One region of the Pantoea sp. XAF26B01_ASV70 genome, then DNA from elsewhere that is predicted to be linked to it. Evidence: riboswitches for the same ligand, from Rfam matches in the RefSeq annotation. Region 1 holds a riboswitch; the other holds the start of a gene.
The links. A riboswitch is a leader RNA that binds a small molecule or an ion and turns the genes downstream of it on or off. The one in region 1 is predicted to bind thiamine pyrophosphate.
Positions count from the first base shown of each region.

Region 2: it holds a riboswitch for thiamine pyrophosphate, as region 1 does, so the genes downstream of both, thiM (hydroxyethylthiazole kinase) here and ACX8ZY_RS21350 (FAD-dependent oxidoreductase) in region 1, are expected to answer to the same signal.

Region 1 is NZ_JBTNCJ010000002.1:390,717-395,023, reverse strand. Features, by position in the region: gene ACX8ZY_RS21365 (alkene reductase) at 1-740, shown strand, start outside; gene ACX8ZY_RS21360 (ArsR/SmtB family transcription factor) at 757-1,071, shown strand; gene ACX8ZY_RS21355 (cysteine hydrolase family protein) at 1,317-1,862, shown strand; TPP riboswitch at 1,926-2,045, shown strand; gene ACX8ZY_RS21350 (FAD-dependent oxidoreductase) at 2,177-3,115, shown strand; gene thiS (sulfur carrier protein ThiS) at 3,105-3,302, shown strand; gene ACX8ZY_RS21340 (thiazole synthase) at 3,305-4,063, shown strand; gene ACX8ZY_RS21335 (HesA/MoeB/ThiF family protein) at 4,073-4,307, shown strand, end outside.
Region 2 is NZ_CM137251.1:1,532,880-1,537,186, reverse strand. Features, by position in the region: gene ACX8ZY_RS07250 (GntR family transcriptional regulator) at 1-149, shown strand, start outside; gene thiD (bifunctional hydroxymethylpyrimidine kinase/phosphomethylpyrimidine kinase) at 202-1,002, opposite strand; gene thiM (hydroxyethylthiazole kinase) at 989-1,786, opposite strand; TPP riboswitch at 1,821-1,921, opposite strand; gene ACX8ZY_RS07235 (hypothetical protein) at 2,229-2,426, shown strand; gene ACX8ZY_RS07230 (AEC family transporter) at 2,524-3,483, shown strand; gene ahpF (alkyl hydroperoxide reductase subunit F) at 3,546-4,307, opposite strand, start outside.

The DNA.
Region 1 (4,307 bases):
ATAACGTCCGGGTATTTATTGAAACCGGGCCTGGCGCCGGCATATTGACCGCACCCAGCGAGCCACGCGCACTGACTACATCGGAAGTTAAAGAGATTGTAGAGCTTTACCGACGCGCGGCGGAGAATGCCAAAGCGGCCGGTTTCGACGGTGTGGAACTGCATTCCGCCAACGGTTATCTGATTAACCAGTTTATTTCTGAGCACACCAACTTCCGTACGGATGAATATGGCGGCTCTGCTGAGAATCGTCTGCGCTTCCTGCGAGAAGTCGTTGAGGCGGTCAGCTCAGTATTTGGCAGCCACCGCGTTGGCGTCAGATTTGCACCTCTGTTTACCAGTACCGACGAAGAGCGCGTCTATCTCGGCCTGGTTGAAAGTGATCCACACGCGACCTACATCCGCGCAGCAGCACTGCTGAACGAGCTGGAAGTTGGCTATCTCTCCATTGCTGAAGCCGACTGGGACAACAGCCCGGAGATGCCAGAGAGCTTCCGTGTCGCGCTGCGGGAAACATTCCGCTCTCCGATCATCTATTCGGGTCGCTACACGGCTGAAAAAGCGCAGCATGTGCTGGAAAAAGGCTGGGGCGATCTGTTTGGTTTTGGCCGCTCATTTATCGCTAATCCCGATTTGCCCGCGCGGATTAAATCAGGATATCCGCTGAATGAGGTCGATCACGCCTCCCTGTATGGCGGCACTGAGAAAGGCTATACTGACTATCCATTTTACCCATCCTGATATTCTGTGAGGCGGCATGTCCCCCGAAAATGCCCTGAAGTTACTGTCCAACCCGACCAGAGTGGCAGTGCTGAAGTGGCTTAAAAATCCTGACGAAGCGTTTGCGGGCTATACCCAGCTCTATCCCTTCGATCAGTATGGCGTTTGTGCCAGCCTCATACAGGACAAGGCGGGCTTATCACAGCCCGCCACCTCGTTATGCCTGAAAGCACTTCACAATGCGGGGCTGGTTGAAGCCAGCAAAGTCGGGAAATGGACTTACTATCGCCGCGCCGAACCGCGCATTCGTGAAATAACCGATGCGGTAACCCAATCGCTGCAGGCGCTTTAAAAGCGACGGCGTACAGGGTAATGTAGATGTCAGCACCATCCTTCTGAGGGTGACTTCACCGAACGCATTAACTCAGGGTCAGAAAATGTTTATGTCAGTTCTGTCTTTCACAACCGTCACCACCACCGCCTCTGGCGGCGGCGTGAGCGACTCTGTGACTGGCACCTGACACAACAGATTCTCACTCCCCGCCGAACCGGACGGGGAGCTGTTCTCCGTTCTTAAAAACTGAATGGAGACAGGTCATGGTTACATCTGAAAGTGCACTTTTAATTATCGACATGCAGCAGGGCCTTTTTAATGGTCCCGAGGCTCCCTTTGCCGCAAATTCGATCTTGTCGAATACCTCAATTCTCATTACTAAAGCCCGGGCTTCTGCCGTCCCCCTCTTTTTCGCACGCCATATCGGCCCGGATGATTCCCCTTTTAACGAGCAAAGCCCGCTGACGCGCCTGATCCCGGAATTGCAGGTTAACCCGCAGAGTGATGTCGTCTTCACCAAAAGATATCCCAGCTGTTTCAGGGATACTGGCCTGCAGCTTCAGCTGAAGCAAAAGGGCATTAAGCAACTGGTGATTGCGGGGATGAAAACAGAGTTCTGCGTTGATACTACCTGTCGGGCAGCCCCGGAGCTGGGTTTTAACGTCGTACTGATTTCCGATGCGCACACCACCGTCGATAATCCCCACCTCTCTGCGGAGAAGATTATTGCGCATCACAACCAGACGCTGGCGGGCCCCTTTGTGACGCTGGCAACCGCAACTGACTGGCATTTCGGTTCTGCCGGTTAAGTCCGATTTTCTTACCCGGTTCTATGCAGTCTGCTTGACGAAGCTGTCTGCTTAACTTACAACTAAATCCGTCAGGGGAGTCTCGCCAGAGAGACTGAGAGGCTAATAGCGCACCGCGCGGCTTAGCGACCCTTAGAACCTGACCCAGTTGATACTGGCGTAGGAAGACGGGTATCTCATCAGATACTTGCCGCAGGGGCGCATTCGCAACGTTCCTGCCTTTTCCCTCTGTATCACGGGTCTTCGTTAACGGATAACGAGGCCAAATTGAAATATCTCATCCTGAATCTTTCTTTTCCTGTCCGGTGGACACCATGAGCCGCTGGTCGGTGCTCGGCAGCGGCGTTGCCGGGCTTTGTGTCGCCACGCTGCTGCTGGAGCGGGGAGAAACGGTCGAAGTTATTACTCAGCCTGACTGCCGTGCGGCCTCGCACTGGGCGGGCGGCATGCTCGCGCCCTGGTGTGAAGCAGAAAGCGCACCGCCACAGGTGATCGAATGGGGCCAGCACGCGGCCAGATGGTGGGCGAAACGCGTTGATGGCGTGGAACAGCAGGGCACGCTGGTGGTTGCTCCGCCGCGTGACAGCCGCGAACTCACGCGCTTCGCCAGTATGACGCAGCAGCATCAGTGGGTCTCTCCCGGTGACATCGAACCCGCGCTGGAAAACCGCTTTGCCCGCGGCCTGTTTTTCGCCGCAGAGGCGCATCTCGATCCGCGCCGCGCCTTGCAGCAACTGCGCGACAAACTGCAACAGGCTGGCGTCCCCTTTCACAGTGGTAAACCCGGCGGCAAAATCATCGACTGCCGTGGCATCCACGCCACCGATCGGCAGCCCGCCCTGCGCGCCGTGCGGGGCGAAATGGTGATCCTGCACACATCCGACGTACAACTCTCCCGTCCTGTCCGGCTGCTGCACCCGCGCTTTCCCTGCTATCTGGTGCCGCGTGCCGGGGGCCACTTCATGCTGGGTGCCACCATGGTCGAAAGCCACGACAGCAGCCCGATCAGCGCCCGGGCGATGATGGAATTGCTCAGCGCCGCTTACAGCCTGCATCCGGCGCTTGCCGAAGCGCGGATCGTGGAGAGCGGCACCGGTCTGCGTCCTGCTTACCGGCAGAACCTGCCGGAAGTCCGCTACGAAAATGGCCGTTTCTCACTTAACGGCCTCTACCGCCACGGCTTTTTGCTGGCCCCGATCATGGCTGAAAAACTTATGCTGCAACTGACTCAGGAGATGACTCATGCGCGTTGAACTGAATGGACGCACGATTGAAACCGGCGCAACGACGCTGGCGGAGCTTATGGCGGAGCAGCAGATCGATCCGCGGACCGTCGCCACCGCGCTGAACGGGGAGTTTGTACCGCGTAGCCGCTATGCCAGCCAGCAACTTGAGGCGGGCAACCAGCTCGAAATCCTGTCACCGATGCAGGGAGGTTAACCATGTTCTATCAATTTACTCCGCAATCCCGATTTCTGCTCGGCACGGCCGGTTATCCGTCACCGGACATTCTGCATCAGGCGATCAACGCGTCAGGCGCGGAAATTATTACCGTCAGCCTGCGACGGGAAGGCAGTGAAGGCGGCGCTTTCCGCACGCTGCTGCAACAGCTCAACAAACGTATTCTGCCGAATACGGCGGGTTGCCACACGGTGAAAGAGGCGGTGACGACGGCGCAGATGGCGCGTGAACTGTTCGACACACCGTGGATCAAGCTGGAGGTGATTGGCCATGCCGACACGCTGCAGCCCGATCCTTTTGCCCTGGTTGAGGCCGCACGGATTCTCTGCGCTGACGGGTTCCAGGTGTTTCCCTACACTACGGAAGATCTGATTGTTGGCGAAAAATTGCTGGAAGCGGGCTGTGAAGTGCTGATGCCCTGGGGCGCGCCGATCGGCTCCGGCCAGGGACTGCGTAATATCGAGGGACTGCGCGCTATGCGTGCGTGGTTTAAAGATGTGCCGCTGATTATTGATGCGGGCATTGGCGCGCCTGGCCAGGCGGCTCAAGCAATGGAGATGGGTTTCGATGGCGTGCTGCTCAACACGGCGGTGGCAAAAGCGCGCGATCCGGTGCGTATGGCTGGAGCCTTTGCTGCTGCAATCCACGGCGGACACGAGGCGTTTCAGGCGGGATTGATGGAGCAGCGCGACATGGCGTCTGCTTCTACGCCTATTTTTGGTCTGGCACAATTCAGTTAAGGAGCAGCGATGGAGCGTTATCAGCGACAGACGATGTTGCCTGAGATTGGTGAAGCGGGGCAGCAGCGGCTGAGCAGGGCAAGGGTGCTGGTGGTGGGGGCGGGCGGGCTTAGTGCAATGCTGCTGCCGTTACTGGCAGGCGCGGGTGTGGGATTTATCCGTCTTTACGATGGCGATCGGGTTGAACTGCACAACCTCCACCGGCAGACGCTGTTTGGCGTCGACGATGTGGGTCAGCAGAAAG
Region 2 (4,307 bases), on a different replicon from region 1:
TGATTGAGCAGCATGAAGAGATTTTTGCGGCGCTGAAGCGTCATGACGCCGATGCAGCCGAAGCGGCAATGCGTCGTCATCTGCAGGAGATGATCTTCTCTATCACCCCGATTGCCGAGCGTAACAGCGCCTGGTTTGAAGCACCCTGAACCTGAAACCGCCCGTACCACCTGATTACCAGGTCGATGCGGGCCTTCGTCGTTACCACCATTGATGAAAATGGTGAACCGGCCCGATACCCTTCCCGACCTCCAGCGAATCCGCCTGTAGCAACGCCTGCTGTAACCAGTTTTTGGCTTCCCCAATCGTCTCTGCCCAGTCAGCATGACGTGGTCGCAACGCGGCTAAGGCTGCCGACAGCGTACAGCCGGTGCCGTGCGTATGACGGGTATTCACCCGCGGCGTACTGAATCGCTGCTCTGCTGAGTGCGTGATCAGCCAGTCCGGGCTCTCTGCCGCCGCAAGGTGACCGCCCTTCATCAGCACGGCCTGACAGCCCAGTGCCAGCAATGCCCGTCCCTGCTCGCGCATTTCCTTTTCATCTGCCGCAATGGCGCAGTCCAGCAACGCCGCCGCTTCCGGCAGATTAGGCGTGATCAGCGAGACCTGCGGCAATAACAGCTCCCGAACACTGGCTACGGCGTCTGGCGAGAGCAGCGCATCACCACTTTTCGCAACCATGACCGTGTCCAGCACGATAAACGGGATTGCCGCATTGCTCAGCCGGGCCGCAACCTGCTCCACGATAGCTGTTTCTGACAGCATGCCAATTTTTGCGCTGTCGATGCGCACATCACTGAGCACCGAATCGAGCTGGGCAGCAACAAAGTCAGGCGTAATGCGATAAACCGACTGCACGCCGCAGGTGTTCTGTGCCACCAGCGCGGTGATGACGCTGGTGCCATAGGCTCCCAGAGCGGAGAAGGTCTTGAGATCGGCCTGAATCCCTGCGCCGCCGCTGGGATCGGTACCCGCAATCGTCAGAGCGTTAATACGCTTCATGATTACCCTCCAGCGTCCAGAGTGCATCAATAAACGCCGTGGCAAAGCTGCCGGGGCCGGCAGCCTGCGCCGCTGCCTTTTCACCCGCCAGCGCCATCACCTGACAGGCGGCCGCGACATTCATCAGCCGATCGCCAGGCAGAGAGCTGAAACCCGCCACCACTGCCGAGAGGGCGCAGCCGGTCCCGACTACCTGTGTCATTAAGGGGCTTCCACCGTGTACAGCAAGGAGTCGCTGACCATCGGTGGCGTAGTCCACTTCACCGGTGACGACCACCAGCGTGCTCCAGGTTTCCGCGAGCTGTTGGGCCGCATCGAGTGCTGCATCCGCCTGATGCAGCGTGTCGACACCGCGCCCGCCGCTGGCCTGTTGTGCCAGCGCCAGAATCTCTGACGCATTCCCCCGAATCACCGCCGGTTGCTGGTTTAACAACTGCTGGCAGAAGTCACTGCGCAGCGTCAGCGCGCCGACGGCAACCGGATCGAGTGTCCAGGGCGTGCCCGCCTGATTAGCCGCGGTGACGGCAGCCTGCATCGCCTGCTGGCGATCGCGGGTTAAGGTGCCCACGTTAATCAGCAGTGCATCGGCCATGCTACTGAACTGGGCAGCCTCAGCGGCATCGATCACCATCGCCGGTGAGGCATGGAGTGCCAGCAACACGTTGGCGGTGAAGTTCTGGACCACGTCATTGGTCATACAGTGCACCAGCGGTGACTGGCGCCGGAAAGCGTGCAGAATGGGCGCGAAGTGCGCGGCAGAAAGGTGTTGAGATTGATGTGTCATCGTAGCTCCCAACCGGCGAACAAGAAGGCGAATGCGGTCAGGCATCAGACTTCCCTACGCTGGCATTATCCAGTTCAGGTCAGCGGGTTTTTCTCAGCCCTTTCCGTGTGGAAAGCGGCACCCCGAGTCGTATTACGGCTTGCAGCATAGGCAAGCCGCGCAGCGAAAGCAAGCGACTCCCGCCTGGGAAATAATCAGAGCTGAAACAATTCACATGATCCCGATCAACGCCTGAGGGTGCAAAAAAAGGCTTAATGCTGCGGGTTAACGAGATACCTCTTTATAGGTAGCCCCGCTTATTACCCGGATAGGTAATATTTCCCGCAGTGACTCTGGTTATCCCATAATAATTAACCTGCTTGCAGCATCATCGTAAAAAACACTTTATTTCATGGGGTTAGAAAACTCCTGAAGCGGAACTTCATACTATTCAGGATGTATGATGCGATTTTTAGCGCTTATTCCACACCGCCATCGATGGCAGGATATTAATATTGAACGCAGGGGTGCCGTGGCACCCAATGGCAGACAGTACCTCTCCACCTATATCTCCGCCCGTTGCACAGGCTGTGGCGAAATTATTCACCGGGTCTATTATCGCGACATCAGCGATCGGCAGGCGCGCCGCTGGTTAGGTTAGCGTCCCGGCAACGGTCATTCCGGACACAGCTCAGGTTAACAGTTAGTTAGCAATTTGTTAGTCTGGTAACTAATCATCGTCTGACCAGACTCTCTCTATGCCACTGCTGTTTGAAAGCTTAAGCCATCAAATTTACCTGTCAGCCCCGCTGTTTATCCTGATCCTGCTGGGGTACTGCCTGACGCGCCTCGGGAAATGGCCCGCCAGCATCAGCGAAGGGATGAACCGCTTTGTGTTTAACGTTGCCCTGCCCTGCATGCTGTTTCGGGTGATGAGCACCTTCTCGCAAAGTCCGCCGGTGGATGCGCGCCTGTTGCTGGCCTTTTTCGGCAGTTGCCTGCTGGTGTTTATCGTGGGACGACTGCTGGCAACAAGGCTGTTTAATCTGGATGGCGTAGCGGCGTCGGTTTTTGCGCTGGGCGGCATCTTTTCCAATAACGTCATGCTGGGGATCCCGGTGGCCACGGTGCTGCTGGGGCCAGAAGCCCTGCCCCCGGTGGCGCTGGTGCTGGTGTTTAACAGCTTGATCCTCTGGACCTTACTGACCGTTTCGGTCGAGTGGGCAAAACAGGGCAGCTTCTCGCTGGAAGGACTCTGGCGCACCCTGCTCGGCGTGCTGAAGAATCCGCTGATCATCGGTATTCTCAGCGGTACAGCCTGGAGCTTTCTGCAACGTCCCTTGCCGCTGCTGGCCGCTGAACCGCTAAAGATGCTGGCCTCACTGGCCGCACCCTTGTCGCTGGTGACGCTGGGCATGAGCCTGGCGCACTATCGGGTGCGGGATGGCTTAAAAGAGAGCTATACCATCTGCCTGCTGAAGCTGGTGCTGCAACCGATGACGGTATGGGCTATCGCGTGGCTGACCGATCTGCCGCCGCTGGAGAGTAAAGTGGTGGTGCTGCTGGGATCGATGGCAGTCGGGGTTAACGTCTATCTGATGTCGCAGAAGTTTAATGTCATTACCGGCCCGGCGGCGGCGAGCATGCTCTTTTCTACCGTGTTTGCGGCGGTGACAACACCAATCTGGATGATGCTGATGACGCTGGCGGGCTATTAACAGGCTAAAAAAAAAGCCCCTCAGCACGCGTGCTGAGGGGCTATTGTCTGGCTAACTAAAAGTTACTCAGCCGATTTGGTACGAATCAGATAGTCAAAAGCGCTCAGTGAGGCTTTAGCACCTTCGCCGCTGGCGATGATGATCTGCTTGTACGGTACGGTGGTGCAGTCGCCCGCGGCGAACACGCCTTTCAGGCTAGTTTCGCATTTACCATCGATGATGATCTCACCCATTTTGTTGCGCTCAACCGCACCTTCCAGCCATGGGGTATTCGGCAGCAGACCGATCTGAACGAAGATACCGGAGAGCGGCAGCTCATGAGTGGTCTGCGTCGTACGGTCGATATAGTGCAGGCCGGTAACTTTGGTGCCGTCGCCTTTCACTTCGGTGGTTTGCGCGTTCAGGATCACATCCACGTTCTTCAGGCTGCGCAGCTTATCCTGCAGCACCTGATCGGCGCGCATCTCACCGGCAAACTCCAGCAGCGTAACGTGTTCGACGATACCGGCCAGATCGATGGCCGCTTCCACGCCGGAGTTACCGCCGCCGATCACCGCCGTGCGTTTGCCTTTAAACAGCGGGCCATCGCAGTGTGGGCAGTAGGTCACGCCTTTGGTGCGATACTCTTCTTCACCCGGTACACCCATGTTACGCCAGCGTGCGCCGGTCGCCAGGATGATGCTGCGTGATTTCAATACTGCGCCAGAGGCGGTTTCGATGGCGTGCATTCCGCCCTCCTTCGCTGCCGGGATCAGTTTGATCGCGCTCTGGCTTTCAATAACGTCCACGTTGTAATCATCCACATGTGCGCGCAGTGAACCGGC